3 regions of the Paenibacillus wynnii genome follow, and region 1 is predicted to be linked to each of the others. Evidence: predicted binding sites of a transcription regulator. Region 1 holds the regulator's gene; each other region holds the start of a gene.

Region 1 (10,889 bases):
CCTGAATTAATTCAGCACGGAAAAACCGGCTTTCTCGCACCCGTCGGTGATACGGCAGCTATGGCTGATTACGCTATAACTCTGTTATCGGACGAATACAAAGCGCAGCAGTTCAGGGAGGCATGTCTCAGACGGGCGTGTGAGGATTTCAATAAAGATAAAATTACGAGACAGTATGAAGATATATATTACCGAGTACTGGGTTGCAAGGTACCCGGAATGGACGCAGTCCGAGGATAAGGGGTTATAGGTATGAATTGGACAATGGCAGATCCCGGCATGGCGATGGCTGCCGAAATTGTAGTCACCCGGCTGACCGCAAACGGTCATGAGGCTTTTTGGGTGGGGGGCTGCATTCGTGATGAACTTCTGAACCGTCCTGTACATGATATGGATATCACTACCTCCGCTTTACCTGAGGAAGTCTTATCTATCTTTCCCCGCTGCATTCCTACAGGATTGCAACATGGGACAATTACAGTGCTGCAGGATAAGTACGGCTTCGAGGTTACGACCTATCGGACAGAGAGCACATACGCCGATCATCGCCGTCCAGAGCAGGTTGTATTTGTAAAAGATGTGAAGGAAGACCTCCGCCGGCGGGACTTCACCATTAATGCGATGGCCTGCGGCGTAGAGGGCGAACTTATCGATCCGTTCTACGGAGCGAAGGATTTGGATCGTCGTCTCGTACGCTGCGTAGGAGACGCTGAGGAGCGCTTTGAAGAGGATGCGCTGCGTATGCTTCGCTGTGTACGGTTCGCCTCCACGCTGGACTTCAGCGTTGCCAAGAACACGTGGCGGGGGCTGCTGCGCCAGCGCGATAAGCTGGCGCATATCGCCGTGGAGCGTGTCCGCGCGGAGCTGGAGAGAATTGTGGAGGGACCGCATCCGTGGCGCGGTCTCGGTATGCTCTCGCGCAGCGGACTGCTGCAGCGCGGCAAGGCCCCGTTCCCCTGGATCGGTTCCGACCTGGCGGCAGCCGCCGCCTATGTGGCCGGGATCGGGGAACTGGAAAGCGCCCGCCTGCGGTGGGCGCTGCTCCTTCATGCCCTGGGGCGGTCGGCCGCTGAGGCCGACGAGCTCCTGCGGGCATGGACGTTCCCGGGGGCGACGCGGGTCGGCGTCGCCGGGGTGCTGCGGGTCCGCGAAGCTTGGACCGCTGCCCTTGAAGAAGTGCCGGCGGGGGACCCGGCCGGCACCGACAAGCTGCGGCGGCGTTGGATCGCCGCCGTGCTGACTCACGGGCAGGACGCCGCCTGCGGATGGCTGACGCTGCTGAAAGTGCTGCCTGCGGATAGCCCCGACGAACTTAAGGATTTCCCTGCTGTGGCTCAGACATGGATGTCCTGCATGACCGTGACCGGACTTGCAGATCTGGCCGTTGGAGGGACTGAGCTGGCAGAAGCCTTGGACAGACGACCCGGGCCTTGGTTAGGGTTAGTTCTAAATGAGCTGCTGCTGAAGGTGGCTACAGGGGATATTCCTAACGATAAACAACAATTACTTGCAGAAGTAAAAAGGATGGTTGGACATGAGCAACTATGATACGCTGCTGCTGGCCCATTTAAGACGGGAGCCTTCCGCTTCGGGCTGGACGGGTGGGCTGCAGCTTCTGGAGACGGTAGTGTCCACTCAGGAGGAAGCAAAAAGACTGGCGGAAGACGGAGCCCCGGAAGGGACGGCGGTCATCGCTGAAGAACAGACCGGTGGAAGAGGCCGGATGGGCAGGAAATGGCATTCTCCGCGGGGGAAAGGCATTTGGATGAGTGTTATCCTTCGCCCGAAGCTTCCCCTACACTCCACCCCTCAACTTACCTTGTTAGCAGGTGTGGCGGTTTGCAGAGCGATACGTCGAGTTGCCGGTGTTGGAGCCGGGATCAAATGGCCTAATGACCTGTTGGTCTCTGGGCGCAAGGTATGCGGAATTTTACTGGAATCCAGCATGAATGAAGGGCAGCTTCAGTACTGCATTGCAGGGATAGGGATAGATGCTAATCTGGCTGAGGACGATTATCCGGACTTCTTGAAAGGCATTGGAACTTCGCTAATGATTGAACGCGGAGGAGCTCCTGTGGATCGTGCAGAGCTTGCCGGAACGGTTCTGTCTGAACTGGAATTACTATATTCTTTATATTTGGAGCAAGGATTTAGACCTATCGGTATGCTCTGGGAATCTCTATCGGTGACACTAGGTCGGCAGGTTGCCCTGAATACAGCTCAAGGGCGCAGTGAAGGCAAGGCGGTTGGGCTTGATAGTGACGGGGGACTGCTGCTGGAAAATCATCATGGACAGATATTCAGTGTGTGTTCCGGTGAAATCGAGATGATATAACTCGGCAAGGGGTTCACCCCTTGTCATATTTTTTGGTGTATTTGTGAAATCAATTTGGTATACTATGGCTAGAGGCAGTATCAGAGGATACGAACTGCACTCTGCGTATGAATTAACTTTAGCGTTTGAAATTCATGAATCATTGGATTTACCTTCATAACTGTGTTATCGGTTACGTTGGATTCTGCTCTGAGCCGTAAGGACCGAGACAGAAGGGACGACACGCGAGTGACTCTTCTTACTGCCCTTCGGACCTTTTTAGCGGACATGCTAAAGGGTTTTTTTGTTTGCGCGAGTGACGCGTAAATGTATTCAAAAAAGGGGAGCGAAGCTTAAATGGCTGGAAAACAAGCATTGAACATTGTGAAAATGAAAAAAATGAAATTGGATGGTGTGCCTCTAAGCATGCTGACCGCATATGATTTTCCTTCTGCACGGCTGGCTGAGGAAGCGGGAATTGATCTCATTCTGGTGGGAGATTCTCTAGGTAATGTGGTTCTTGGGTATGACTCTACCTTGCCGGTCACTATTGAGGACATGGTCTACCATACCCGGGCAGTGACCCGCGGTGCGGAGCATACTTTTATCGTTGCAGATATGCCGTTTATGACCTATCACGGCGGAATTGACGAGACGCTGCGGAGCGTAAGAAGACTGATGCAGGAAGGCCGTGCTCATGCCGTCAAAATGGAAGGCGGACTGGAGATTTGCAATACTGTGGCTTCAGTGGTTTCCGCAGGTGTGCCCGTTCTTGGTCATATAGGACTTACACCTCAATCTGTCAATATGATTGGCGGTTACCGTGTTCAAGGCAAGGATCCACAGGATGCGAAACGCTTGATGGACGAAGCGAAGGCTCTGGAGGCTGCAGGTGCGTTTGGAGTGGTGCTGGAGCTGGTTACAGAAGAAGTAGCCGAAGCTATTTCAAAAGAACTTAGTATCCCTACCATTGGAATTGGTGCGGGTCGTTACTGTGACGGTCAAGTACTGGTTTTTCATGATCTCTTGCGTTATGCATCCCCATACCGGGAAAAGCGTTTTGTCAAAACCTATGCAGATGTTGGAAGCTTAATCCGTGAAGGGATTAGTCAATATGTACAAGAAGTGAAGCAACGTTCCTTCCCTGATGAAAGTCATATCTTTGCAGCGGATGAGACCGTACTTGAATCATTATATGGCGCTGCCGGAAAAGGAGTGAAATAAGATGAGAGTGGTAAGAAATGTAGAGCAATTACGTGAAGCGATGGAATATATGCGCGGTGGCGGTCATGGACCGATCGGTTTGGTTCCGACTATGGGTTTTTTACACGAGGGACATGGGAGCCTTCTGCGCCGGGCCGGGGAAATGTGTGGTACGGTCGTGATGAGTATTTTTGTCAATCCGTTGCAGTTTGGGCCCAATGAAGATTTCGAATCCTATCCGCGTGATGAGAAAAGAGATCTGGAACTCGCCGAGCGGGAGGGTGCCGATATTGTTTTTATTCCTAGTGTGGAGGTCATGTATCCTACACCGATCCGTACCCAAGTATCTGTAACCTCACTGACCACTCAGCTTTGCGGAGCTTCGCGTCCGGGTCATTTTGACGGAGTTACAACCGTAGTCTCCAAGCTGTTCAATATGGTGCAACCCGATTATGCTTTCTTCGGTTTAAAAGATGCTCAGCAGGTGGCTGTATTGCGGCAAATGGTTTCCGACCTCAACATGAATGTTAACATTATAGCCTGCCCAATTGTACGCGAAAGTGACGGCCTGGCGCTGAGTTCACGAAATGTTTATTTATCTAAGGAAGAACGTGATCAGGCACTTGTCTTGTCCCAGTCACTCCAAGAAGCCCGGCAAGCCTTTGAAGAAGGCAAAGCCAATACAGTGGCTGAGGTACAACAATTACTTGTATCTGTGATTTCGCGTTCACCGCTTGCAAATATTGATTATGCCGAGATTTTAACCTTTCCAGGGTTAGATTCTTTGGATGCCGATGCTTCCCTAATGACTATAGATGGTGAAATTATAATAGCGTTGGCTGTGAAGTTCGGCAAAACTCGTCTTATAGATAATATTGTATTCACGCCGAAGGAGGTTGTCGTTCTTGTTTAGACATATGATGAAGTCCAAAATACACCGTGCAACGGTTACGGAAGCTAATTTAAATTACGTGGGCAGTATTACCATTGATGAGAACTTAATGGAAGCCGCTGATTTATTAGAGAATGAAAAGGTGCAGATCGTTGATAATAACAATGGATCCCGCCTTGAGACTTATGTGATACCAGGTCCGCGCGGAAGCGGAGTAATTTGTCTTAACGGCGCAGCTGCCCGGCTGGTGCATCCAGGGGATACAGTAATTATCATTTCTTATGTAATGCTGTCTCAGGAAGAACTGAGTACTCATAAACCAACCGTCGTATTTGTTGACGATAATAATAAGCTGCTTAAGCAGGTTGATCACGAAATTCACGCTACAATAGCCTAAGCAATTATATATGTAATCAATGGAAGGGATGAAAGGACTGCTCTCGGCGAAAAATGAAGTCAGGCAAGTTGAACTGATTTCATTTTCAGTGAGGGTGGGATGTCCCGTGTTTCAACATTTATTTGCTGAAATGAACGAGATGCTACGCGAAATCATTATTGATTACCCTACAGCGGAGGGTGCCCGCCGGGAAGAGCTTTTATGCAAGTACAATCTGCTTCGTCGCCTTAGTGATGATGTGATGGATGAGTGGCTAGCGTTTGCAGAGAAAATGAGTGATTTTAACCAAGGGACGGACTTAACCTTGGAAATGGAAGAAGAACCGCCTCAGCGTGAAGCTCCAGAACTCTCCATGGAGTCCTTTGCCAGAGGACAGGGGTATTATAAACTGCTTATGTACCCGCAATGTATTGAGCAGTTTAAGACGGTCATTACCCGCTATCCGGAGAGTCTTTCAGGTCGTTTGTATTTAGCCATGTCGTTCCTTCATCAGGGTGAAGGCGAAGCGGCTTGGGTGCATTTGGAGCACATGGTGACTTTGGTAAGGAATAGGAAGCTGAAGGCAATGGTTTATAATGCCATGGGCTGCATTAGAGCTTCTCAGGAACGTTTCACGGAGGCTCGGGAGCTATTTAGTTTATCTCTGCAGCATGATCCTTCACTTCCTGAACCGAATGTTAACCTGGAGGTCTGCCGGAGCAAAGGCGGGGAACTTCAGTACGGAAGTCAGCTTGTTTCGCTTTTATAATCATAGTCCGTTATCTTAAGCGATGCATCCTCTGTCAAAGCGGTGTGCATCGCCTTTTTTCGTAACTTCTGTTATGCTGATAAGGAGTCTCAAGTGAAAGGGAATAGAACTTATAATGAAATTTGCCGTGCTTGATTTTGAAACTACCGGAACCCAATCTGTGGGTGAAATTATCCAGGTTGGACTCGCCATAATAGAAGAAGACCTGTCCATCTCCCGTGTCTACGGTTCTTTCGTCAAGCCCGCAGCACCCATTCCGCCCTTTATTACCGGTCTAACCGGAATAACCGACAGTGATGTGGAGAATGCCCCAGAACTGGAAGAAATGATGATGGAGCTTGTGCCCTTATTGGATGATGTTGTGCTCGTTGGGCATAACGTCTCCTTTGATTTTCATTTTTTGCAAAGTGCCCTGGACCGGTGCGGATATTTGCCGTTTCAGGGTCGTATTTTGGATACGATAGATTTTCTCAAAATATGTTTTCCATCCCTGACCACTTACCAGCTCGGAGCTGTCACTTCTCAATTTGGCCTCACGCATGAACGTCCGCACCAGGCGGACAGCGATGCTCATGCTACAGCTCTTGTGCTGCTTAAATGTCTAGAGGAACTATATAGCCTCCCCTTATTAACCATTCAACGCCTCAGTGAGCTCTTTACAGAGTCAGATGGTGACATGGGCTGGTATTTCGACGGTCTGCTCCGTGAACGGGAAATGGAGACCTTCCAGCCCGAAGGAGATTTGACCTTTTACCGACAGCTTGCCCTTAAGATAGGGGACTGGAACGAGTTGGCTCTTCCGCGTGCTGACAGTCATGAGAATCCATTAGAGCATTTATCTTTTACAGATTACATGTCTGAGGTAACCAAGCGCCTTAAAGAAACTTTGCCGCATTATGAAAGTCGGGAAGCCCAAGAAATCATGTTCGGCGAGGTCATGAAAGCACTGGAGGAAGAGAAGCATCTGTTGATCGAGGCAGGAACAGGTACAGGAAAGTCTCTTGGGTATTTACTGCCAGCCATTTATCAGAGTGTTCTTACAGATCAGAAAGTCATGGTCAGTACTCATACCATTAATCTTCAAGACCAACTGCGTGAACGAGATATTCCTTTGCTAACTCAAGTGGTTCCCTTTCCCTTCAAAGCTGCGATTTTTAAGGGCAGAGGGCACTATTTGTGTCTTCGGAAATTTGAACATAAAATTAATAGAAGAGACTTTATCAGCCCAAGAGAAGATATTATCACTTCAGCGCAAATGATTGTCTGGTTGACCCAAACGGAATCCGGGGATGATGAAGAGCTGAATATGGGTAACCGTGGCGGAGATTTCTGGGAAACGGTAGCTAGTGATACTGATTCCTGCCTAGGACGTTCCTGCCCTTGGTTCCGCAAATGCTTTTACCACCGGGCAAAGCATGAGGCAAGTATCGCTGACGTGGTCATAACGAACCACTCGAAGCTGTTCGCAGATGTAAAAGCGGGACATCAACTGCTCCCTGCATATGAACACTTGGTTATCGACGAGGCTCATCATCTGGAGGATGTGGCTGGTAAACATCTGGGGATGCACATGAAGCATTTCACTGTGGTTCACACACTTTCCCGACTGTTCAAAGACAGCCGTAACGGTCAATTGCCCACACTTCGCCAGCAGCTGCAATCTGCCGGAAGTGAGCAGGCCTCTGAATGGAGTCTAATTATTGATAGGATTTATTCCGATTTGATCACTGTCAAGGAGACATGGGACACATTAAGTGAGAAGTTATTTGGTCTTCTTCCCGAACGGAGTGATGCGGGTGCAGGAGAAGCTGGGCAACTGGTTATGCGTCTTCTCCCAGGCAACAAGCCGAAGAACTGGGAGGAGCTCTCTACCTTGGAGAGCGGGATGATAACTACCCTTAGTGATGCCCTGCGTTCGGGCGAGAGAATGCTGAATGAAATGCGGGATCAGGAGGGACAGTCCTCTTCAGACAGCCTTATAACTGATATTGGTGGATTATTTAAAGATTTGGCAGCCATTCGGGATAACGTGCGTTTTTTTATGGGCTTGAATGACGAGAATGTTGTATATTGGCTGGAGGCAAATGGAAATTACCGCAGCAAGTCTTTACAGCTCTATGCCGTTCCCGTCGATGTCAGTTCCCAATTAAAGGAGCTTTTCTTCGATAAGAAAAAAAGCATCGTGCTTACCTCGGCAACATTGTCTGTTGATAAATCATTTCAGTTTATGATTGATAATTTAGGGTTAAATGAAGCTGCCGAGAACGGTCGGCTAATGACCGCCCTTCTTCCTTCTCCCTTTCATTACAGGGAACAGGCGCTGCTTGTGATTCCAAGAGATTTTCCAAGTGTGAAAGGCAGCGTGGGAGATGCCCGCTTTGTCGATACGCTGGTGCAATCGCTTGCCGAAGCGGCAGTGACGACCCGAGGAAGAATGATGGTGCTATTCACATCCTACCGTATGCTTCGTCAGGTATACGATCCCTTGAAAGAAGCTCTGTCTTCACAAGAGATAACGGTACTAGGTCAAGGGATTGAAGGAGGCAGCCGGAGCAAGCTTATTCGCCGCTTTCAGGACAGCAATGCTTCGGTCCTCTTGGGGACCAGTAGCTTCTGGGAGGGCGTAGACATTCCGGGCGAGGCTTTGACCTGTCTGGCCATTGTAAGGCTTCCTTTCCAACCGCCTAACCATCCACTGGCGGAAGCGAAATCGGAGCTCCTGCAGGCCCAGAAGAAGAATCCTTTTATGAAGCTGTCAGTGCCTCAAGCAGTGATTCGGTTCAAGCAGGGTTTTGGGCGGTTAGTCAGGACTGCACAGGATAAGGGAATTGTAATTGTGTATGATACCCGAGTAATCGAATCTTATTATGGAAAATATTTTCTTTACTCTCTACCGGGGCCCAAAATGGAGCATATGCTGACAGATCAGATGGTCCCGCGTATTGCAGAATGGTTAGAGGAGGGGGGCGTCTCCTAAAACGCCCGATTTTTTGCACTTTTCTGAGTTGACTTTCAATTATTTTGGATACAATGTTAACACCTATAGGAGGAGAATATATGAAGTCGGATAAAATATCGGAGGCTGTCGTACGCAGACTACCTGTGTACCTGCGTTTCTTGAATGAACTCCACACTCGTGAAATTGCCACAGTTTCTTCTCAAGAGCTTGGACAAAAGCTCGATCTAAATCCAGCACAAATACGCAAGGATCTGGCTTATTTCGGTGATTTCGGAAGAAAAGGAATCGGTTATGATGTTCCTTACCTCATTGAAAAAATCCGCCATATCCTAAAATTGGATCAGCCGTTGAACGTAGCGCTTGTTGGTGCCGGAAATCTGGGGCATGCTTTGTCTAATTACAATGCCTACTTACAAGATACAATGAAGATAACAGCTATCTTTGATTCATATAAGCCGAAAGTTGGCCAAAAAATTAACTCACTTGTTGTTCAACCAATGGAAGAACTGGGCAGTACAATCCGTGAACAGGGCATCCGAATTGCTATTATTACTGTACCGGAGTTTGAGGCACAGAACGTAGCAGACACTTTGGTTGAATCAGGTATAGAGGCAATTCTGAACTTTGCACCGGTTATTCTGAAGACTCCTTCTAATATCCGCATTCATGCAGCTGATTTCACAACCGATTTGCAAAGTCTTGCTTATTATTTGCAGGATGGAAAGGAAGAAAGCGAACATGAAAAGCAATAAATGGACAATAAAGAACGGTAGATATGTAATACCTGGTTCTGATAAGCCTGTCCTTACCGGTTATATGACCATCGAAAATGATCTGATCACTTACATAGGTGAAGTGGAACCTCCTTTCGAAAGCGGAGTTGAGATTGTAGACGGCAGCCGATTGTTGTTCATGCCGGGTTTGGTTAACACACATGGTCATGCGGCGATGTCGCTACTTCGCGGATATGGTGATGATCTTGCCCTTCAGGTATGGCTTCAGGAAAAAATGTGGCCTATGGAAGAAAAGTTCACCGGGCAGGATGTATACTGGGGAACTTCACTCTCCGTATTAGAAATGCTCAAGGGCGGAACAACTACCTTCCTGGATATGTATGATCATATGGATCGGGTCGCCGAAGTAGTGGAGTTATCCGGAATTCGTTCTGTTCTAATGCGCGGAGTAATCGGCTTTTGTTCTGAAGAAATGCAGAATCATAAGCTTGCAGAAGCGATTGAATTTGCCCGGAACTGGCATGGCAAGGCGGATGGAAGAATTACAACTATGATCTCCCCACATGCACCTTACACATGTCCACCTGATTTTTTTGTTAAGTTCGTTCAGGCGGCTCATGATTTGGATCTTCCGATGCATACTCATATGTCTGAGACACGTCGTGAGGTTGAACAGAATGAAGCCGATTACGGCCTTCGACCGGTCGCACATTTGGAGAAGCTGGGTATGTTCACCCGCCCTTCGCTTGTAGCACATGGTGTTCATTTGAACGATGAGGAAATTGAAATTTTGGCTCGTCATCAGGTTGGCGTTTCCCATAATCCAGGCAGTAACCTGAAACTAGCCAGCGGAATAGCGCGTGTAACCGATTTACTGCGGGCGGGAGTGCCAGTGTCCCTTGGAACGGATGGAGCTGCGAGCAATAACAACCTGGATATGTTTGAAGAAATGCGTCTTGCGGCGCTGATTCATAAAGGGATAAGCGGAGATCCAACGGCCATTCCGGCACCGGAAGCCATGCGTATGGCTACGGAGTATGGAGCTAAATCTATCTTTTTGAACAATGTAGGACGTCTTGCACCTGGAATGAAGGCTGACTTTATCGCTATTGATATTGACCAACCTCACTTGCTTCCACATTCTGATCTGCTCTCTCATGCGGTCTATTCGGCAAGTGCGAAGGATGTTGAGCATGTATGGATTAACGGTCAGCAGGTTGTTAAGCACGGGAAATGCCTGACAATGGATGAAGAGATGATCCGCCACAAAGCTCAAGAGTCTTTTGAGAACCTTCTACAACGGTAATTATGAACGTCTGAATGTTATAGGAAAGGGAGCTGTACTTTGAAGAAAAGGAGAAAATGGCTCTTGCTGGGGTTAGGCGTGACTCTGCTCCTTCTGTTCGGATTAAGCCAGTTCTATGGCTATATTATGAAAGATCAATGGAATGAGCGCAGTGCCGCCAAAGCGGCAGCTAAAAGTAGGGCCGGATTGATTGAAATCACAAAGGCGCAGAAATCCGTCTGGGATGAAAATTCTATCTATTGGGTCCTAACGGGAAAGAACCGGGATGATACGGATATGATGGTGTGGGTCCGATTTACAGCCAACGGCAAGATTGCAGATGACGATACGGCTGTA
Region 2 (10,889 bases), 1.1 Mb from region 1:
TTCGGATTGACTTGACCTAGTTCACCTGTTTCGGGATCAGTAAATGCAGCAAACACAATTCTTGTTTTACTATCGAGAGGTATGTATTTGTAGTCATATATTTTTGTGCTCGCTTTTGGATAATTCCCCAGTGTAAAATCATTCCTATTAATAACAGGCGCGTAAACTTCTTTTGCCTTGTTATAATTCTCAATGAACATATCGACCGTCAGCATACTGGGATTCGCATACTCCACAGGGGCAGGCGTAACCTTTGGTGAGGGCGTTGGAGTTGCTGAAGCGGTTGAACTACCTCCTGAAGTAGGCCCAGATAATTCTACCGTTTGTGTTTTATTATCGTATTTATAGGAAAATCCTGTAGCTTTTCCAATAGCCGCGACAGGTACAAAAAGTGTATCATTGTAACGAATGGGACTAATTTTCTTTCCTTTAGCATCTTGTGGAACCCAAGCCTTACCGTTCACTTTAAAAGAGACTCCGTTGTCCTTGAAAGCCTGAATCTTCTCGAGCGTTGCCTTAGCCATAACCCCAGCAGAAAAAGCGCTTGCTACAACTGCGATGGTAGCGATAGATAATACAATCTTCTTGTTTACTTTCTTCATTGTTGATTAACCTCCAGAATTTATTTTTCATATCATTTTGAGAGTAGGGAACGATTTGTTTGATTCCGTTTTGAAAACTTCCTTGTTTGCAGGTATTGAGATTGCAGACACAGAGTCCGTGTTATCCATGTTCTCAGAAAGACATTACAGCAAGAACCAGACCCTTTTCTGGCAAGGAGATCTTGGGATGCAAATGTATGTAATTAAGTCGGGCTCACTCAAAATATTCCGTCAGTCTGAGGGAAAAGAACTTATTCTGGGTCATCAATTTCCAGGCGAAACCATAGGGGAATTAGAGGTTGTCCACGCAAAGAATGAACGATTGGCTTCGGTTGCTACCCTTGAAAAGAGCATACTCTGGGTAATCCGAAAGCCTGAACTGGATAAACTAATCGACCTCTATCCAAAAATCCTCAGAAAGCTTTTCTATGTAGTGAGTGAAAGACTTGATCAAGCTGATCGCAAACTACAGTACATAGCATTTCTAGATTCTCGTATTCGTGTGGCTAACCTGCTGTTAGATCTGTACACAAACTTTGGAGTTGTGGCTGAATACGGCATTCTAATCAATTGGAAAGTCACCCACCAACACTTAGCACAAATGATAGGTGTAACCCGAGAATCCGTCACGATTTCCTTGCGAGAGTTACAAGCTAAACAGTTAATCTCTATAAGTAATAAATACATAACAATTACCAATCTCGCTCAACTAAAACATTTAGCAAATGACGAAGAGGATTCCAACTGTGAAAGAGAATGGCATTCATCTTCGTTATATAAGTACACTAACTTATAATGGAAAGAATTTCTGTGTGCTGGCAAACAGTTTAAGAGAGAAAATTGTCACTTTATAGTGTTTTATACAATCTTTTTATAAATACAGAGCATCAGAGGCATAACCTCCGTTGCTCTGTTTTTTTATATTCAAAATCAATTTTTTAAATTAGCCCACTCCTTAGACTAATGCCCTTCATAGGATATTGGATCCTGGTTGTTAGATTACAGTGAAATCATTTGCTCAAAAGGAGATGGGATTTGTGAAATCCAAAACGGAACTTACCGGGCGAGTTATCTTTAAAGGTGATCCGGGTTATGATTCGGCTCGAAAAAATTGGGATCCACATACCGATAAATTCCCCAAAGTGTTTGTTTTTGCACAAACTACTAAAGATGTGGCGAACGCTATTAAATGGGCGAATAAAAATAATGTCCCTATCCGGGCAAGAAGCGGAAGACATGCTCTGGAAGTCAATCTTTCACAGGTCAACGGGGGCATTGTGATCGATGTAAGTCAAATGAAGAAGATTAAGCTAAACAAAAGAAGTGGAACGGCTATTGTTGAGTCAGGAAATACGGTAGGTAGAATCGCACACACGCTTGCTGGGCAAGGATTCATGTCTCCCTTTGGTGACAGCGCTACAGTTGGAATCGGGGGAATTACACTCGGCGGAGGAATCGGGCCGCTCCAACGGACGGTTGGCCTCGTCAGCGATAATCTGATCGAACTCGAAATGGTTGATGCTAAGGGAAGGGTTATTCGTGCTAACAAAAGTTGCAACGCTGATCTCTTTTGGGCTTCCCGCGGGGGCGGCGGAGGTAACTTTGGCGTATACACCCGGTACAAATTCAAAGTACGCCCTGCTCCAGCCATAGCTACCGTATTTCGCGTCACCTGGCCATGGAATCAATTCGAAGAGGTATTCAAAGCATGGCAACAATGGGCTCCTTCCGTCAATACCAAACTCGGCAGCGAATTATCCATCGGTCCGAAAAAGGGCGGCAATGTTTCCATGCTTGGGCTGTTCCTCGGATCAAAAACAGAGGCCGTCCGACTGTTAAAACCTATTACGAGCGTTGGAACTACCAAGACTAAAATAATCCGGTCATTACCCTACCCGCAAGTAGTGAGCTTTTTATTAGCTCCCGATCCGGTGCTAACCCAAAGGTACAGTAACCAGTTCTCTAGTGGTTTCGCTAGAAATCCGTTCCCGGATAAGGCTATTAAGTCCATGCGTGAATTCTTGGAGAATGTAGAAGGTAAAGATGCGGGATTCTTTTTCCTGAACTGGGGCGGCGCTGTTAGCCGTAAAACACCTAAATCAACAGCTTTTTTCTGGCGTAAAGCGAAATTTTATGTAGAGTGGAACAGCTCATGGATCAAGAAATCTGAGGCCGCTAAAAATATCGCCGTCGTTCGCAATACACGCCGGAAGTTGCAACCCTTTATCGTAGGATCCTATATTAACGTTCCTGACCAAGGAATCAAAAATTCGGGGCCGGTTTACTATGGAACGAACTTCCCTAGATTACGGAGAGTAAAAGCTAAATATGACCCTGGAAATGTGTTTAACAATCCCCAAAGTATTCCTCCGGCTCGCATAGTTTAGCATCTAATGTGTAAATCTATTAGACTGTGACAGATCGGAAGTTAGCGATGTGTCACAGCCTCTTTCCGTTTTACAGCAAATTGAACAGCTAAATAAATATTCAATTCCACAAGACCATGAATAAATGCATACATAATTGCAGTGGATTGCTTGGGAGGTTTACGGATATTCCATGCCTTTTCCATTTCAAAACTATTTACTATTCCAGCTTTCCTGTCGATAAATATAAAATAGTCTACAAATGGAATAGTATGGAGGAGCATATGACTAATCGCAGAACCGAACCTTTTCGATATACCCTTAAAGAACCCGCTTCATTTGATCTTCATATCCTTAGTATTAATGGGATCCCAGTTCCTTCTAAGCCTGTAAGAGCTCTGATGTTTGACATCAGTCGTTCCGGTTGTCATTTGTCGCTACCGTTGAATGTCGATCCGGAGAATAATAGGGTTCGCGTTGGCATGGAGATGGATCTTACCGAAGAATCTATGTATATAGAAGGAACTTTGAAATGGACCAAGGAACTGGAAGGCAGTTTCCATTACGGTTTACAGTTAGACATTCCTGAATCTGATCGTGATCGTCTTCCAAAAATACTGCGCAGTTTAGCTGGTGAAGGTAAGATATTGGTTCGCTGAGATATTAAAAAAGAGCTGACCCAGATAGCCATTTTGATGGCTTTTGGATCAGCTCCTGTTTTATTGTGCTTTTACAAATTCAGCAGATTTGATACCCGCTTGACGACCGAAAATAATGATTTCTGCAACCGAGTTGCCGCCGATGCGGTTTTCACCGTGCAATCCGCCTGTAACTTCTCCTGCCGCGAACAGACCTGTAATAGGCTTGCCGTCTTTATTTAAAACTTCGGTGTTCATGTTGACTTTCACACCACCCATGGTGTAGTGAACCCCAGGGCCGATTTTAATCGCGAAGTATGGCGCACTGGACAAATCGTTGTCCATGCCTGTTGTTCTGCCGAATGCGGCATCCGATTTAGCTTTTACAGCACTGTTCCATGTATCCAGTGTTGTTTTTAACTGATCAGCAGGGACATTCATTTCTTTCGCCAAAGCCTCGATGGTATCCCCTTGGATAACGAATCCCATTTTCTCATATTGCTCAATGGCTTTAACGCGGGATTTTACACCGGAATCAAATACAAGAAATGCAGTTTTCTCAGGAAGCGTATTGATTGCTGCTGTGACTTTATCACGTGTATTCAGTTCGTTGGTGAACCGTGTACCTTTACTTGAAATAAGAAGAGCACCTTCCCCACGAACGGCTTCCCCTATGAGATAGGATTTTTCTTGTTGTACCGTCGGGTGAACTTGGATTTGATCCATATCAACCGTTGTACCGCCAACGTTCTCAATCATCTTTATACCGTCGCCGGTGCTGCCAATCTGGTTTGTAGTTACATACCCTTCCAAATCAGGTCTAACTTCAGAAATCATTTCCTTGTTGGATCCGAAACCACCGGTAGTTATAACTACAGCCGCAGCTGTAATCACTTTCTCGTCAGCTTGGTTAAAAATGACTTTGACGCCATTAACTTTGCCGTCTTTTTGGGTGATTTCTTTGACATCAGCGTTTACAAAAAGCGGAATGCCTTTCTCTTGCAGATTCTTCACAAGACCTTTAACAAGGTATTGTCCTACCGCCGAGCCGTCTTCAGGACGGTGTGTGCGCTTTTCCTTCATGCCGCCTGTAATGGTGATATTGTTCAATCGAATTCCGATGGAATCCAGCCAATCGATAGCACTTGCAGAATTATCAACAAAGAAGCGAAGCATCTCTTTATCGTTAGTATCATGACCGCCTTTTAAAGTCTGTTCATAAAATAGATTATTGCTGTCTTCAATGCCTTGCTCTTTTTGAAATTTAGTTGCAGAAGCGTTCATTCCCGAAGAAGATTTTGTTGTATTCCCTCCGGCAACCGGCATTTTTTCTAAAATAACCGGGTTCAAGCCTTTTGCTTTGGCCTCAAGTGCAGCAGACATACCTGCACCACCCGCACCGACAATGATGATATCATATTTATCTTTTAATTGATCGTACGGTGTATAACTGGCTTCGGATGCTCCTGATACTGCCTCAACTTTTTTTGTCTCATTGTCCTTACTCTTGTTCTCGGTATTTTTGCTGTTGCTGTTACTGTTGCCGCATCCTGCGATAACGATCATGACCGAGAGAATGAGAATAAGGGCCGCTGTTGTTGTCTTTTTCATTAAAATCTTGCCCCCTTGTGCATATTTTCACAATAATCATAGCGGCAAAGCTGCTGTCTAGGGAAGCTTAAGTAACTTAAAAAAGCGTTTAGTAATTATAGTAACCGATTCTTCGAGTGGAGTTTCAAATTGACAAATCCATAAAAGGGCATTATGATCAAATCAAATATGTCTAGTAGACATATCTTGTAGAAACGAGGCGTAAATGTTCATGCAGGATAAAATTATTTTAGGATTACTGTTAGACGGGGATAAATCGTCCTATGATCTGAAGAAAAGCATGGAATCGAGCACCGGATTCTTTTACAATTCCAGCCAAGGCAGTATACAACCGGCCCTGAAGAAGCTGATTCAGCATAGACATGTCCATATAACAGAGGAGCTTCAGGGAGCAAGGAGTAAGAAAGTCTACTCCATTACCGAGGAAGGGGAAGAAGAGTTTTTGCGTTGGGCCGGTAAATCAATCGCCTTAGACAAACCCAGGGATCCTGCACTCGTCAAAATGTTCTTCTTTAATTACGTCGAAAACTCCAGAAAACTCGAACTTGTCGAAGCGTATTTACATGAAATTGAAAATGTCGGAGCAACCATGAGGAAGATTCAGCAAATGAACCGGGAAAAGATCGGGGAAAACAAAGAACTTCTGAACAACCCTAAAGTTAAAACCCGGTTGGATACGTTAGAATTTGGCATGGATTATTATGCTTTCTTGCAAGAATGGTACACGAAGTACTTACAGAAGTTAAAAGAGGAGATGGAATCTTGAGGGAAAAGAAAAACAAGACGCTTAAACACGTTATTATTTTCTCGATCATCGCGTTAAGCTGTGGATGGATCGGGCGGCTGGTGGATCTGCAAGTCGGAACGGATAAGAACGGCAGCCTCGGACAGCTGATATGGATTGTGTCCCCCCTCTTAACTATGGTGATTATGCGCAGTTGGATGGGTGACGGATGGAAAGATTTCGGTTTCAATCCCCGATTCAAAGGTAACCTATTTTTGTATATGTTCAGTATCCTATTCTATCCCTTGATGACTGTGGTGATTGTAGGAATAGGTTTGGGACTGGACTGGACAGAAATATCACCTTCGTCTTCTACCTATTTAGCAGCATTTGGTATGGCTCTCCTACCGGGCTTCTTCAAGAATATATTCGAGGAATTTGCGTGGAGAGGTTATTTGGCGCCAAAACTGTTCACACTGGGGATCAACCGCTTCCTCGTCCATATTACCGTTGGATTGGTTTGGGGGGCGTGGCATTTTCCTTATTTATTCCTGTTCCTCGATACTACGGAAAGCATGATCACCTATATCCCCCGTATGATGATTGGTGTGATCGCCATGGCGATACTATATGGTGAAATTCTGTTAATGACCAAAAGCGTATGGCCAGCCGTCCTTATGCACACGATGGGAAATGCCTTCATAGATACATTGATTTTGAAAAAATTCATTCTAGTTCATGAGAACTTCAGCATTATAGCCATGCCCAGCCCCGAAGGAATTCTTACTATTGCTTTGACTGGACTTGCTGGGTTGTGGATGTATAAAAGAAGACTCGTTAAAACCCACCTTCGGTAAGAAACCTAGGTGGGTTTTAACTTTTCATGGATATAAGTTGAACTTGAAAAACTAACAAAAAGGGTGAAAGCGACGAAGGGGAATTTTGGAACTGTAGGAGCGTTAGCGACCGTCTTTGTCTCCCGATTTCAACCGCGAAAAGCGGCTTAAATCAAGAAATCGAGAGACAACAACGGCCGGAAGTCCAAACATTCACCGCAGTTGCGAAAATCCCTTTATCTATGTTTATTCTTTATTACCGGCAATCTCGTCTAATGAGGTATGCTTATCGCTTTTCACAGCCTCAGCAATTTCGCGATCTGTTTCATTACTGCCTTGGATAGCTTTTGCTGCGTCTGCCTGCTGTTGAAGTTGTTCTTCAATTTGTCCGATTCCATGCGCCTCTTGATGATTTCGGCTTGATGCCATAGTTGCAACCTCCTTCAACTTTTTTCGGAATTTCCTAACTTATTTTTTTTTGGTCGAACCTGGAACTGCTGAATCGTGATTGTTTCCCGGACTCTTTTTGCCCTTCTCATTTTTCGGTTGGCGAGGCATGTAGTGTGCTCCCTTCTGTTCGTTCTGAAACTAGCAACCCATTCGCTGCCATAAAAAGTATGTCCCGTTGTGTAATCCCTAATTCGAGAATGGCTTATAATTGATGACCACATTTCCCCGCTTGTGCCCTTTTTCAACATACCTATGTGCTTCCGCCGTCTGTTCCAAGGGATAACGTCTATCGATGACCGATTTTATCTTCCCTGCCTCGAAAAGTTCTTTAAGGAAATCTAAATTTCCTTTGTTCTGGAGTAAGCCCGCAGTCGTAAAAATCACCTTTTTGCTGCCGATTTTCGATGTCCATAACATTTGAAGCATAGTCGTAAGGGCAGGGACCGTTGTAAGATAGACCCCTTTTTGCTTAAGCGAGTATTTGCAGTGTGAGAATGAGCTTTTGCCTATTGCGTCGAAAATAATGTCATACGTCTGACCACCTTTGGTAAAGTCCGCTTGGGTATAATCAATTACTTTATCTGCTCCCAGAGATTTCACCATTTCCGAATTCGCTGAACTGCATACTCCTGTAACTTCTGCTCCGTAGTATTTGGCAAGCTGTACAGCATAAGCCCCTACCGCTCCAGAAGCGCCGTTGATAAGGATTTTTTGCCCGCTCTGAATTTTCGCTTTATCTCTTAGAAATATTAATGCAGTAGGAGCTCCATCACTGACGGCGGCTGCATCATCATATGTTGAATTCACCGGTTTTAGGGTCACTGCTTTATCTTCAGGTAGACACATGTACTCGGCATGAGCGCCAAAAGTATTTGGACTTAGGCCATACACCTGATCCGCTTTCTTAAACAACTTCACATCCTTGCCTACGGCTTCAATCTCCCCGGCAAACTCTACGCCTGTTCTTGGGTTTTTGGGTTTCGTAAGTCCGTAAAAAAGTCGGATTATAAAGGGATCTGCTTTCCTAAAAGAACAGTCCGACGGGGTTACTACTGACGCATATACTCTAATGAGTATTTCATTATCTTTGGGAGTCGGTTTTTCTACCTCTTTGAATTGAAGAACATCCGGGGTTCCGTACCTTTCACATACGATCGCTTTCATACTATTCCTCCTCTTTTTCTATAAAGAAAACTTCCTCTAACGGCGAGTTGAACACGAGAGCGATACGAAATGCCAATTCCAGAGAAGGTGAGTACTTTTCTTTTTCAATAGCTACGATGGTTTGCCGTGTCACACTTACTTTTTCAGCTAATTGCTGCTGAGTCATTTCATCATGATTAAAACGTAATTTTCGAACATTGTTGCGAATAAGCATTTTACCCACTAAACTCCCCTCCGATAAAGGTAGAGCTGTGTAATACCACCAACCATCTCTGATACAAACCCAGAGAACAATAGGATAATAAACATTACCGTGGGCTGCATATCTATAACGAGTGATCCCATCGCTACAAGAAAACCAAGAGTAAACACATAATGAGAATTCCTTGTGGCTTTCAGTTCAATTAATTTGTCTAGTTCATCAGAGAATGAAGGCTCCGTTTCATTAGTCGTTATTCTATAGATCATATTGAAAACAATGGTAATGATGATTTTGGCTACGATGGACACAGGGATTAGGACTAAGATAACCCCTCCCCAAAAACTGAAGGTATAGGCTGAATCAATGCTCCCTACAGGATTCTTCTGAAAAACATACAAACCATACAATACAAATACCAGAAAAGAGCCCAATAAGGATACGATGTTCTTTTTTTCTTGATAGGACATACTTTTTTCCCCCTTCTCAGTAACCTAATCTTGCTAGTCAAATATTATATACATAATGTATCTTAAACCATACACCGTGTCAACTATACATTACACCAAATACCAAAATAAATTTTGACTCCTCCGCCTAAATTTGCAAAAAAAAAAAAAAACAACCGAGAAGCTTCTATTTAGAAGACTCTCGGTTGTTTTTGTGTCGTGGCTTCTTTTAAAACGGGTCATACCCAAGCATCCTTTGCATAGCCCCGTACTTCCCAATATCCAACATGATCATCTTCAATCAATTCAATCCGATTCAACCATTTGACCGACTTGTAAGCATACATTTTCGGAACGATAAGCCGTACAGGCCCGCCAAGATCACTCGGAATGGGCTTGCCGTCGTGCATAACTGCTACCATGACATCATCCAAATCAGCCTGCTCCAGTGTCAACGAATCGGTATACACGCCATCTCCAGAATAAAATTTAACCGTCCGGGCCTTTGCCTTGACACCTGCTTGTTTAAGCAGTGTCTTAAGCGGAATGCCTTCCCATGTATTCTTATATACGGACCAGCCCGTAACACAGTGAAAATCGCTGACCTGCACCAACCGTTTCTGCTCCAGAAACTGCTCCCAGTTCCATTTGAAAGGCTTGTCGACTAGTCCATCTATTGTGAACGACCAATTGTCATTCGTAAAAGAAGGAATTGGCGTCACCGTATAAACCCGAAAATGCCCCTCCGCACCACCGCCGAGGGGAAGTGTAGATGCCGGTAAAGGTACCGGATCAGGGACAAGTACATTAGCATTATCCTCAATCCATTTATCAATCGTTTGACTTCCGCCCATGCTTCCAATAGAGCTGCCCAACCATTTTAGAAAAGAGGGTCCGAGTGTAACCGCAAGCCCCATCCCGACTGCGCCTCGAATAAAGGCCCTTCGCGTATAAACGGGTTGCGGTGCAGCGGGGTGAAGCACCTCAACCGCATGGGTGTTCTTAATCGTCCGACGATTCGGTTCCTTGAGCCATTTCAATCGTGTTATGGAGTGATATATGATGTACGGGAGACCTACCCAAGTTAGTAAATCATGTGTGACTAAAGCGATATTCGATATTCTAGGACCTACTGCTCTGAACTGCCATAACAATACACCTGAGCCAAACCATCCAACCAGTAGTCCCAGCACAACAAGTACATTGAACCGCTGCCAAGGTTTCTTCTTTAGCTGCCTCCAGTGTTTGGCAGCAAGCAATAAATAGTAAAAAACCGGAAGGATGGAAGCTACACCCACAGCAATATGCAGCCATTTAATCCATACTCGCCCTTCCCCCAGGAAACCCCGCCAGAAACCGCTGATTAGGATAAGACCGGTTAAAGCTAAAATTAAGACGATCCATCCGTTCCACGCATGAAGAGATACCAGCTTTTTCCCATAGCCCTTGCGCACTCGCTCCAGGAATCCGCCCATTTAATTCCGCCTCCCTCTTAACCCTCTGTATAAGATGAACTTAAGATATTGCTACATTGGGTTTGGGTCGTAACTACGGTGAATGTTGGACTTCCAGCCGCTGTTGTCTCCGGATTTCTGGATTTTTACCGCTACTAGCGGATGAAATCCGGAGACAAAGGCGGACGCTACCGCTCTTCCAGTTCCAAAATTCCCCTCCGTTACTTCAATCCTTTTTGTCAGTTTATCAAGTTCAATCTATATAGCTTATCCTTCAAGAAGCATTCATATCTCTGAAGTTTTTTTAGCATCAACGGCTTCTCTAAGGGTGAACCAAAAGACACTCCCGTTTTTGCCCGCGGGTTGGATACCGATTTGCCCTCCTGAATGCTCAAC
Region 3 (10,889 bases), on a different contig from region 1:
GCTAAGCAGGGCACGGGCCAAGGCGACGCGCTGCTCCTGCCCTCCACTGAGAGAGCGACCGCCGCCGCCTATCATTTCGTCCAGTCCGTTCGGCAGTGAGGACACGAGCTTTGATAGTCCAGCTGCGTCTACTACTCTGCTTACTTCATCCATGGAGGCATCGGGATAATAGAACCGCACATTGTCCGCCAAAGTACCACTGAAGATATACGGCCTTTGCGGGATATAGGAGGTCTGTTTCCGCCACTCCTCATCCGTCAAAGCACTGACACGAGTTCCATTGACCGTAATGCTTCCGGAAGTTGGATGCAGGAATCCCCCCAATATATCGACTAGCGTGGACTTGCCGGCGCCGCTCTCTCCGATGATCCCCACTGTACGGGTACCTGTAAACTTAAGGTTAATCCCTGCGAGTGAAGAAACGCCGCCTTCCTCATAATCCATACCCACATCATTCAGCATTAATTCACTATCTTTATGCCATGCAAATACCGAGTCCATAGAGGAAACAGAACGATCTAGAACCTCCGCCTTAACCGTATCTCTATCTATGATGCTCTTCATGGCTTCCCCGGCTTCCTTCCCGTCCAAGGTGGCATGGAAATCTGCACCTACCAATCGAACGGGCAGGAAATATTCAGGTGCGAGAATTAGAATCGTGAGACCCGTAACCAGCGTCATCTGATCATTGACCAACCGCAGCCCCAAGCTAACCGCTACCGAAGCGACCGACAGCATCGTGAAAAAGTCTAGTGCGAACGAGGATAAGAAAGCTACGCGCAATGTGCGCATAGTAGCCGAACGATAACGATCACTTACCGCGGCAATGCTCTCGCTGTGGCTGCGGCTGCGTCCCAGAAATTTCAGCGTCTCTAATCCGCGCAGCGAATCCACAAAATGATTGGACAGGGTACGGTAAGACTTCAACTGCCGATCCATTTGCTTACGTGCCGTCAATCCGATCAAAATCATAAAAACAATAATAATGGGCATCGTTACCGTAAGGACAATGCCGCTCGTCGTATCCAGCGTAAAGATATACAAAAGCAGCAGAACTGGTGTAACCGACATGCCTACCATCCGTGGAATGATAAGCTCCAGGTATGTTCGGAACTTCGTGACGCCTTCCAATACAAGCGTAACTAGATTCCCGGTTCCACGGTCACCGACCATTCGAGGCCCCAGCTGGAACAGCTTATCCATCATTTCCTTCCGCATACTGCTGCCAGTCGCTTCCGCGAAGCGGTAAGAGACATGACTCATCAGCATGGCACACGCATGTCGCACTAGAAATGCAAGAAGGAACAACAGCGCAATGCCCCATTGTTCCTTCAGCGGTTCTCCCGCAAACAGCGCAGAGATGACTTCTGCCAGCCATTTAGCCAGCAGAAGAATAGACAAGCTTTGCACCAGGGTAAGGAAGCCCACGATCAGAAAGACCGGCTTAACTCCTTTGTACCCAAGCAAATTTTTATCCATTAGTATTCAAGATGCTCCTTCTCATTAATCCGTTTGTGAAAAATAAAGTAACTCCAAATTTGATATCCCAGAACGAACGGGAGCATTGTAAGTGCTACAATCGTCATTACCTTCAGAGAGTATTGTCCCGAGGCTGCATTGGTAATGGTCAGATTGTAGGCTTGATCAATGGAGCTGATCATCACTCTTGGGAACAACCCGATAAAGATCGAAGCCACCGATAAGGCCATTACAGCCCCCGTCATTCCAAACGCCCAGCCGTCTTTCTTCTTCGTCATGAAGTATCCGCCGAGCACATAAGCAATAATACCCAATATCACTACAATTAGAAGCACAGTACCGCGAACTTCGAATACATCAGTCATGAAATAGGTCATGATTACAAACGTAAGCAACAGCGCGCCCAATGGAAGCAGTAACTTCTGAGCCAGCTTGCGTGCCCGAACTTGCAGGCCGCCAACTGTACGAAGAGTGGTGAACATCAGTCCATGTACTAAGCACAGCATAACTACTGTAATTCCGGCTACCACTGTATACACGTTAACAATATCCGTAAATCCGGCGTACATCTGCATATCAGCATCAATTGGCAAGCCCTTAATGAAGCTTGCGAACACTACAGCCAGCAGGAACGGGGGGACAATGCTTCCGAAGAAGATGCAGGCATCCCAAGTTCTTCTCCAAGCCAGCGAATCCCGTTTGCCTCTGAATTCGAAGGCCACACCGCGGGCAATCAATGCCAGTAGAGCGAATACAAATGGAATATAGAATCCGCTGAACAATGTAGCATACCAGTCCGGAAAAGCAGCGAACATCGCACCGGCACCGGTTATCAGCCACACTTCATTAGCATCCCAGAAAGGTCCAATGGAGTTAATAAGAACCCGGCGTTCTGTATCATTCTTAGCCAACAACTGCGTTTGCATCCCTACACCAAAATCAAAGCCCTCCAGAAAGAAAAATCCTATAAAAAGCACTGCAATCAGCACAAACCACAGTTCATTAAGAGAAAGCATGGGATCCCTCCTTGTTATATGGGTCATGCGAAGAGCCGTGATCGTGATCGTTATCCATGTTATAAGGGCCTTTTTTGATCACCTTAATGAATAAGCCCACTAGTATTGCTCCGAGTATTGCATAAATAACTGTAAATGAAATTACTGAGAACAACACCTGACCCGTCGTAATATTAGGTGATACGCTATCTTTAGTCTGCATAAGTCCAAATACAGTCCAAGGTTGACGTCCAAACTCTGTCATTACCCAACCGGCAGTGTTTGCGATCGGAGGAAGCAGCAAGCCCCAGAACATGAACCGCATAAACCAAGTGTTCGGACGGTCCATTTGTTTACGCCACATCAGATAAATGGCATACATGCCCAGGAAGATCATAGCTGTACCTGCGGCAACCATGATGCGGAAACTCCAGAACGTTGTACGTACCGGAGGAATGTAATCCCCGGGACCATATTTTTGCTCATACTCAGCCTGCAGCTCATTCATTCCTTTAACTTCACCTGAGAACTTACTATAAGATAGAAAGCTGAGTAAGTACGGGATTTTGAATTCGCCACTGCTTACTTTGTTCTCGGGATCAATATTCGCCCAAACGGTCCAAGGTGCCGGATCGCCACTTTTACCCCATAATCCTTCAGAGGCTGCCATCTTCATCGGCTGGGTCTCAACCAGGTATTGAGCCTGTGCATGTCCTGCTACAGCTACACCAATGGAAGAGATAATACCTACAATAGCTGCAATCTCGAACGATTTCTTGAAAAAAGATACATCCTGCTTCTTCAACAGTTTATATGCACTGATTCCCGTGATAAGGAATGCACCGGTTGCATAAGCAGCGAGCACGGTGTGCGGGAACTCAACGATCAATTGCCCGTTGGTAATCAAGGCAAAGAAGTCATTCATTTCTGCTCGGCCATTATTAATAGCGAAGCCTACAGGGTGCTGCATAAAGGAGTTAGCCGCTAGAATCCAGAAGGCTGATAGCATCGTTCCGATCGCTACCATCCATATGGACAGCAGGTGAATTCTCTTGGATACCTTATCCCAGCCAAAAATCCACAAACCGATAAACGTAGATTCCAAGAAGAAGGCCAACAGCGCTTCAATAGCAAGCGGAGCACCAAATACGTCCCCGACAAAGCGGGAATAATCAGACCAGTTCATGCCGAACTGGAATTCCTGTAATATCCCTGTAACTACACCAACCGCAAAGTTGATGAGGAACAACTTACCCCAGAACTGCGCCATTCTTTTGTACTCTTCATCGCCTTTTCTTACATACATAGTCTCCATAATTGCAATTATCAGTGCTAAACCAATCGATACTGGCACAAAGAAATAGTGAAAAATCGTCGTTGATGCAAATTGCAAACGCGACAGCGCTACTATATCCATAATTCTCCCCTTCCTTTTTCCCAATTCAGTATTTATATTCTGTCAAAAATTGAAGGAATAAAGTGTGATATTAATCACATTATACACCCTGTTTCGGGCTTAAAAAGTATAAATTTGTGACAAATATCACAAATTATCGATAAAAAGCAAAAAAAATAAGACGGTTTTACCGTCTTGGAGTTTTAATTGGATCTATAAAAATCTTGGCCCATAAAGGCGTTGGTTAGGGAATGGAAATACCCTTCTTCAGCGATTTGAGATCGCCATTCGAATTAAGCAATATTGGAAGCATCTTCATGCTTCGTTCCATTGGGGAGTCACAGAGACGGCAAGAAGGCGCATGTTCAAATGCGAAATTATCTCTCATCCATCCATTACAGCCCTCACTGGTACAGGCCCATATTGCAGTATTTTCTTCCGGTATTTCCTCCAAAGGCTTCTTCCGGTAGTTCATTACCGTTCCTCCCTTCCTTTATGTCACAAGTTGGCTAAACGAAATAAAAAAAGACCGTCCCAACTTTCACAAGCGGGGACGGTGCCTTCTATATTACAGTTTTACAACGTTTTCGGCTTGTGGTCCACGGTTGCCTTGAACAACGTTGAATTCAACGCGTTGGCCTTCGTCCAAAGTTTTGAAGCCGTCGCCAGTAATTGCGCTGAAGTGAACGAATACGTCGCTTCCGCCTTCAACCTCGATGAATCCGAAACCTTTTTCTGCGTTGAACCATTTAACTGTACCTGTTTGCATGTGTGTTACCTCCACAAATTTAAATTAATATGTTCTTTTTATCTTCAAACAAAGAAAAAATTAACACATTGAAAAGGGTTTTATTTGAAATAACAGCCCTTTTCAATAAGAAAATTATTCATCAGCTGTATGAGTATTATCATATTACCACACCTAAGATTCAAAGGCAAGATGTCCTATCCGTATTTCTCCGTTTTTCCCCATATAAGGCTGACTTCCCAATGTAAGGGTTATCAGCCCGTTTGTACAACACTGCTATATCCAGTATATGCTGCCCTGATTTTTTTTATTCCTGTGGTTTTTCCTGGAGAGTTACGGAGACTTCTTTCATGACTCCATTACGGTAAAAGGTGATCTTCAGCTGGGTCCCAATCTCCGTATGATCATATAAATACTTCCGCAGAGATAGGGTTGACGTAATCGGCTCGCTATTGAACTTGGTGATTACATCATTGAATTTCAGGCCTGCCTCTTTAGCCGGTCCAACCACATCCAGTACAACCGCACCATCCTTAATGCTATCAGGAAGGTTCAATTTCTTCAGTTGTTCTTCAGCAAGCGGTATATAGGGATTATTCAGATCAACCGAATATACACCCAGATAGGATCGGGCAATTCGCCCTTTCTCCGCTAGCTCATTTGCCGTTTTCATCACATGGTTGGCCGGAATAGCAAATCCCAATCCTTCCACACCTGTATCTGAAATTTTCATTGTATTTATACCAATGACCTGACCGTTCAAATCCACTAGAGCACCGCCGCTATTACCTTCATTGATAGCTGCATCTGTCTGAATGACTTCTTGCTCCCAGTCATATACACCATCCTGATTAAGGGATACCGGAATCTTTCGTTCTGTATAGCTGACAATCCCGGACGTAAGCGTATCGCCCAGACCCAAGGGATTACCGATAGCTATGACCGTCTCTCCCAGACGAAGCTTGGAGGAATCGCCAATTTGTGCCACCATATTGATACCTTTAGCATCAATGGACAGCACCGCGATATCACTTACCCGATCTGTGCCCACAAGGGTGGCCGGTCGAGTCTCACCGTCAACCGTAACGACTTCAAGCTTGCCCGGACCGTCAATAACGTGGTTATTCGTAATTATGAATGCCTTGGCATCTGTTTTTTTATAGATAACACCGGACCCGAGTGCCGACTCATTAAGAATATTAAGTTCCTTATTATCCTCTTTGTGATTAATTATGCTGACCACTGCCGGGCGAACCATTGCAGCTGCCTGAATAATTCGATCATACGGATCACCGCTGCTCGGTGTAACATTCTGTATCATTGCAGGTACAGCTGTGGTTTCATGGCCCAGTTGTCCTGTAACTAAACTGAATAAGAGCACTGCAACTACTGCACTGATCAAAGAGCTGATCGCAGAAATTTGAAGAGTTGACAGACTCAGGCGCGGTTTTCTTACCGGCCAGCCGCGGGTTGAAGATGGCTTCAATGCTTTACGCTCTTTGCGTCGAGATACTTTGGTTGAATAGAAATCATCATCAAACAGTCCCACCTTGAAATCCTCTCCCCTCTATCACTCTTTTAGACTCCTCAAAGTACTAAAAGGTTTCACTCCGCAACTCTCATATTCTTTCAATATAGTGGAATATTTAATGTCTTATAAGACTACAATAGTAGAAATCAAATAACTCTTAAGCGTAGAAGTGCCTACCGTTAAAACTCTCGTTTCTCTTTATGATTGTATCACAGGCTGAAGCCGGGACGTTGGTTTTCCAATGTAAAATTTCTGCATAATTTTGGCAAGATTATGGTTAAACATTTTAAGGGAGGATATCCTATGGACTCATTCTCTACAAGCATGGATCTGGTCCAGTTTATTGGCAAGCTGGGTGATTTAAAAGACGAACACTATCACATGATGCTTACTGTCAGCGCCCTAGTTGAATTGCTTATTGAGAAAGGACTCATCTCCCGTCAAGAACTGGAACGTAAGGCCGCCGAGTTAGACGGGCTTATGACTGGCTCACCTTATCCCATGGCGTAGGACGGTCATAATACGTATCACACAATTTAAATTCACCGTCTTTGAAGAAGCAGCCTAAATCCTCCATCGCAGCGCGAACCGACATTCTAGCCAAATCCATCATATTGTGATCTCTGCTTAAATGGGCCAAATAGGTCCTTTTTGTACGACCGGTAAGAATCTCACTTAGAGCAGCTCCTGCAGCATCATTCGATAAATGCCCCATATCTCCAAGGATACGCCGTTTGGTATTCCACGGATATCTACCCATTCGCAGCAGCTCAATATCATGATTAGCTTCTAGTACCAGTACATCTGCATCTGATATAGCCAGCTTCACCTTTTCACTCACATAACCCAAGTCCGTAGCTACGCACAGCTTCTCCTTGCCATCATAAAAATTATAACCTACCGGCTCCGCAGCATCATGAGAAATGGCAAACGATTCTACACGCATACTGCCAAAGTCGCGGTACTGACCGGTTTCCATGATGATCTTATTATGCTCCTGTATTTTCCCGACTCCTTTTTCAATAGCCGCCCAAGTATTGGTGTTGGCATAGATCGGAAGGTCATACTTGCGCGCCATTGCGCCCAGTCCTTTAATATGGTCTGAGTGCTCATGTGTTACCAAAATGCCGTCAATTTCCTCGCCAGTTACCTCTCGCATGCTCAGTAATTCATCTATTCTTTTCGCGCTAAGTCCTGCATCTATCATTAGAGTAGTCTCGCCATTGCGTACTACAGTAACGTTGCCGGTAGATCCGCTAGACAGCACTGTAAATGAAATCCCCATAAAGCCCCTACTCCTTCTACTCTGTTGTCTTCGGACTGATGATGTCCGCACTGATGCCATGTACATAATACGACTTTCCATTCTCCAGCACGAAGCGCCACATCGGGGCCGCCACTTGGCTCTCGGAGTTGAACAATTCACCGTAATAACCGAGCTCAATATCTTTCACTACCGTATTCGGTGCAAAATACTTCTCTATTAAACTGCTAAGCGCCTGGGAAGCCGGAAGTACCTTCTGAACCTCTTGGTTGCTGCTCGGCCCAATTTCAATCTGGGGTCTTCGGTAAGCTACAATCTTCTGATTGCTGTTTATCAGTTCCAGACTTACTCTGAACAACGGCCACTGCTTCTGGACAAGCGGATGGAGAACGTACTTTCCGACCTCGCTTTCCTGAGAATCAAGCTCATAGCTCGCGATGTCCGGAATCTCGCTCTCGAGCAGACTGCTTAACTCCGAGAAAGAGGAATAGATAAGCTTGCTGTCTATCGGCTGCTTCAGCTGCACAGGCTTCTGATCCTGCTCCCCGCCTGAATAACGATAAGTTATATCGGGCAGTTGAGGAGTGGCTGCCGGGATGGGAGACAGCACACGGATCCCTTTTTGCTCCATAATTTGCTGGGTTTCTTCAGAGAGGGAAGTGAAGTCTAGATTGGCACTGACCTGATCCCGCAGATCCATCCACAGCTGATAGCACAGCAGCAGATTCAGCAGCAAGAAAGCATAAATCAGCACATTTTTAGCTCTTCCCCAATCCATACCCCAACCCCCTCATATTGAATAACCTAATTCAGTGTAAGTATCGTCCCGTCACTGAGCGTAACCTTCCATACCGGATGCAGCTGCAGCTTGTCACCCTTTATCCCGGGAACATAGGCTGGTGCCAAATCCTTCACTGCTGACGCCTTGCCGATTTGAACCAGCTGGTTCTTCAACACTTCTCCGCCTGACAGCTCGACGATTTTCTTGATAGCCTTGGACTCATCCACATACATCAAAGATCTTTCATAAGAAGAAACCGTCCCTTGCTGCAGATCCAGATTTATAACCCCGTACTGAAGCTGCGGCTTATTCATGATGGGATAGGACCCGTAAGGGTAGGAACCATAATACTGCTGAAAAGAAATCAGCCTTTCCTCTATCCCCTCTTCAGTTGCCGCCAACTGATCCAGTGAGGTTTCTTTAGCAGCTGCAAGCCGATAACTCCCGCTCCATCCGCCATGCTTGTTAACAAAATCTACAGCTTCAAGGACATCCTTGGCAGGTGTACTTTCTCCCACAGGCAGAGCCGTAGGATCACTATAGCTCATCCAATTTTGTTCTTGATCTACCTGAAGGCTTCGCTTGCTATCTGTGTATATTTCCGAGCCGTCTTTTTCACGGATATATCGAGTACTCCCCGCATCGCGGAAAAGGTTTCTCTGCATTTGTTCGATGGTATACATATCTGAAGGGATTTCCGCTTCCACAATGGTTACATTACTGTCTGGTACATAGTAATCCCCGTTAATTGTCGTATACGGTGTCCAATTTTTGCCGAAGTCCACATGCTGCTGCACATCCTGTACGGTAAGATCGGCTTTTGCTGCTTCATACACTATATCTCCTCTGGTACTAAAAAAGAGGGCATGCGCCTTAGAGTCATTCTTAAGGTTATAGATCCAAATCCGGTCAATACTTTCCCCGGCAAACAAAGAATCGGGTGTCAGCTGCATTACCCTTTGCAGCAGCGTCACTGGAATGCCTGCACCGTAGCTCAGCTCAATACCGGGATTCTCGCTCCGAAGCTTGGACCAATCAAAGTCCTGCACGGATCGCCGCTGGAAGCTTTCAAACCCGCGCCCCTTCAGCCGATTCAGGATTAGATTATAGAAAGTCGAGCTGGGGTAGAAAAGGGTGTGCTTACTGTCCCCCAGATGAATAATCATCTTGTCAGGGTAAAGCAAATCTTCGACTTTCTCTTCCGGGCCCATGTTATCAGTCTTCACATACAGATTCTTCGAGAGGACTGCTGTGTCACTGCCCGGCAGGCGATAGATCAAGTAATAACTCTCAATAAGACTGCTAAGCACCAACAGGGCAAGGATCCATGATTTTACTCTTTCCTTCACGCTTGCCCCCTCCTTTGCTCGTCCAGAGGCAGGGTAAAGGTTACCTTAGAGCCTTGGTCCAGTTCAGATTGCAGAGAAATTGAACCTCCGTGCGCCTTCACAATTTCCCGGGCAATGGACAGCCCAAGACCGGTTCCGCCCATATTACGTGAACGTGCCTTATCGACACGGTAAAAGCGTTCAAATATACGTTCAATGTCTTTCTTAGGGATTCCTATTCCGGAGTCCCGGACGGAAATGGCCAGCATTCCTTCCTCATTGCGGCTGGCCTCAAGCTCGATCGTACCACCTTCCGGTGTGTACTTCAGCGCATTCGAGACGAGATTGCCCAGCACCTGATCGATTTGATCACGGTCAAGCCATGCATTGGAGATTCCGCGGCGGACTCTCGTGCTGATATCAATACGCTTCTGACGAATTTGAAAAGAGAACCGGTCAGCCACATCCTCTAGCATCTCAGCAATATCCGTGTGCTGCATCCGCAGCCTTGCTTCCTTGGAATCCAATCGAGACAGATGGAGCAGATCCGTAACCAGACGTATCATACGTTCCGTCTCATTGCGAATAACCCCTACAAATCGCGCAGCCAACTGCGGATCATCCAGTGCCCCGTCATCCAGCGCCTCTGCATAGCTTTTGATAGTCGTCAGCGGTGTACGCAGCTCATGGGAAACGTTAGCAACGAACTCACGGCGCGATTCCTCCAAATTCTCCTGATCGGTAACATCCTGGAGTACGGCAATGGTTCCCGCTATTCCACCTTCACGACGGTGTATCGGAGTGAAAGTCACACGTACAATATTAGGGTCCTCAAGATCTTGATGAGAAAGTCGCAGCAACGACGATTGGGCACTGCCTCCGGACAAAGCTCCTGCCTGCTCAGCATCTAATCCAAGCAGCACTTCCAGCTTTGCCCCTTCCGGCAACGGCCCTTCTTCTCCCAGCATAAGCGCAGCTCGGCGGTTCATCAGAATTACAATACCCCGTTCATCGGTGGCTACTACACCGTCGCTCATATTCGTCAGGATAGAAGCCAATTTCTCCTTCTCTTCCTCATTCTGCGAGAGCGCCTCGCGCAGTCTTCCGGTCATATAATTGAACGCCTGGCTAAGCTGACCGATTTCATCATTGCCGAACACCGGCATTTTGCGATTAAACCGCCCTTCAGCAACTGCCGTGGCATGGCGGGTCATCTCTTTGATAGGCTGGGTAATCGTATGTGCCAGAATAACCCCTAGTACGGCCGTAAGTGCTAGTGCCAGCAACAGCCCGGTAATAAACACACTATTGATTCGGCTCATCGTAGCATACAGGTCCTTCATGTCGGCAGCGATATATATAGCGCC

What was found. The regulator Rex, encoded in region 1, represses fermentation and respiration genes when NADH is low (regulators of the CRP and FNR family bind a similar motif). The targets are predictions, from matches to a motif close to TTGTGAAATATTTCACAA.
Region 2: PWYN_RS18955 (flavocytochrome c) is a predicted target of Rex. The motif match lies at 5,233-5,250, and genes of this name have one in related genera.
Region 3: PWYN_RS11835 (cytochrome ubiquinol oxidase subunit I) is a predicted target of Rex. The motif match lies at 4,006-4,023, and genes of this name have one in related genera.

Annotation. Positions count from the first base shown of each region.
Region 1 covers NZ_JQCR01000003.1:1,833,743-1,844,631, reverse strand. Annotated here, with positions in the region: gene bshA (N-acetyl-alpha-D-glucosaminyl L-malate synthase BshA) at 1-240, shown strand, start outside; gene PWYN_RS23965 (CCA tRNA nucleotidyltransferase) at 253-1,548, shown strand; gene PWYN_RS23960 (biotin--[acetyl-CoA-carboxylase] ligase) at 1,535-2,335, shown strand; gene panB (3-methyl-2-oxobutanoate hydroxymethyltransferase) at 2,672-3,538, shown strand; gene panC (pantoate--beta-alanine ligase) at 3,540-4,430, shown strand; gene panD (aspartate 1-decarboxylase) at 4,423-4,806, shown strand; gene PWYN_RS23940 (tetratricopeptide repeat protein) at 4,913-5,554, shown strand; gene dinG (ATP-dependent DNA helicase DinG) at 5,670-8,531, shown strand; gene PWYN_RS23930 (redox-sensing transcriptional repressor Rex) at 8,612-9,265, shown strand; gene PWYN_RS23925 (amidohydrolase) at 9,252-10,553, shown strand; gene PWYN_RS23920 (cell wall elongation regulator TseB-like domain-containing protein) at 10,593-10,889, shown strand, end outside.
Region 2 covers NZ_JQCR01000003.1:773,450-784,338, reverse strand. Annotated here, with positions in the region: gene PWYN_RS28265 (hypothetical protein) at 1-602, opposite strand, end outside; gene PWYN_RS18975 (Crp/Fnr family transcriptional regulator) at 658-1,398, shown strand; gene PWYN_RS18970 (FAD-binding oxidoreductase) at 1,640-2,989, shown strand; gene PWYN_RS18960 (PilZ domain-containing protein) at 3,253-3,627, shown strand; gene PWYN_RS18955 (flavocytochrome c) at 3,688-5,217, opposite strand; gene PWYN_RS18950 (PadR family transcriptional regulator) at 5,429-5,983, shown strand; gene PWYN_RS18945 (CPBP family intramembrane glutamic endopeptidase) at 5,980-6,798, shown strand; gene PWYN_RS18940 (hypothetical protein) at 7,024-7,206, opposite strand; gene PWYN_RS18935 (NAD(P)-dependent alcohol dehydrogenase) at 7,414-8,391, opposite strand; gene PWYN_RS18930 (helix-turn-helix transcriptional regulator) at 8,393-8,605, opposite strand; gene PWYN_RS18925 (hypothetical protein) at 8,614-9,060, opposite strand; gene PWYN_RS18920 (molybdopterin-dependent oxidoreductase) at 9,279-10,514, opposite strand; gene PWYN_RS18915 (sensor histidine kinase) at 10,779-10,889, opposite strand, start outside.
Region 3 covers NZ_JQCR01000002.1:2,054,178-2,065,066, reverse strand. Annotated here, with positions in the region: gene cydD (thiol reductant ABC exporter subunit CydD) at 1-1,479, opposite strand, end outside; gene cydB (cytochrome d ubiquinol oxidase subunit II) at 1,479-2,495, opposite strand; gene PWYN_RS11835 (cytochrome ubiquinol oxidase subunit I) at 2,482-3,891, opposite strand; gene PWYN_RS11830 (cold-shock protein) at 4,115-4,345, opposite strand; gene PWYN_RS11825 (cold-shock protein) at 4,439-4,639, opposite strand; gene PWYN_RS11820 (S1C family serine protease) at 4,926-6,167, opposite strand; gene PWYN_RS11815 (hypothetical protein) at 6,453-6,659, shown strand; gene PWYN_RS11810 (MBL fold metallo-hydrolase) at 6,628-7,434, opposite strand; gene yycI (two-component system regulatory protein YycI) at 7,451-8,191, opposite strand; gene PWYN_RS11800 (YycH family regulatory protein) at 8,218-9,543, opposite strand; gene walK (cell wall metabolism sensor histidine kinase WalK) at 9,540-10,889, opposite strand, start outside.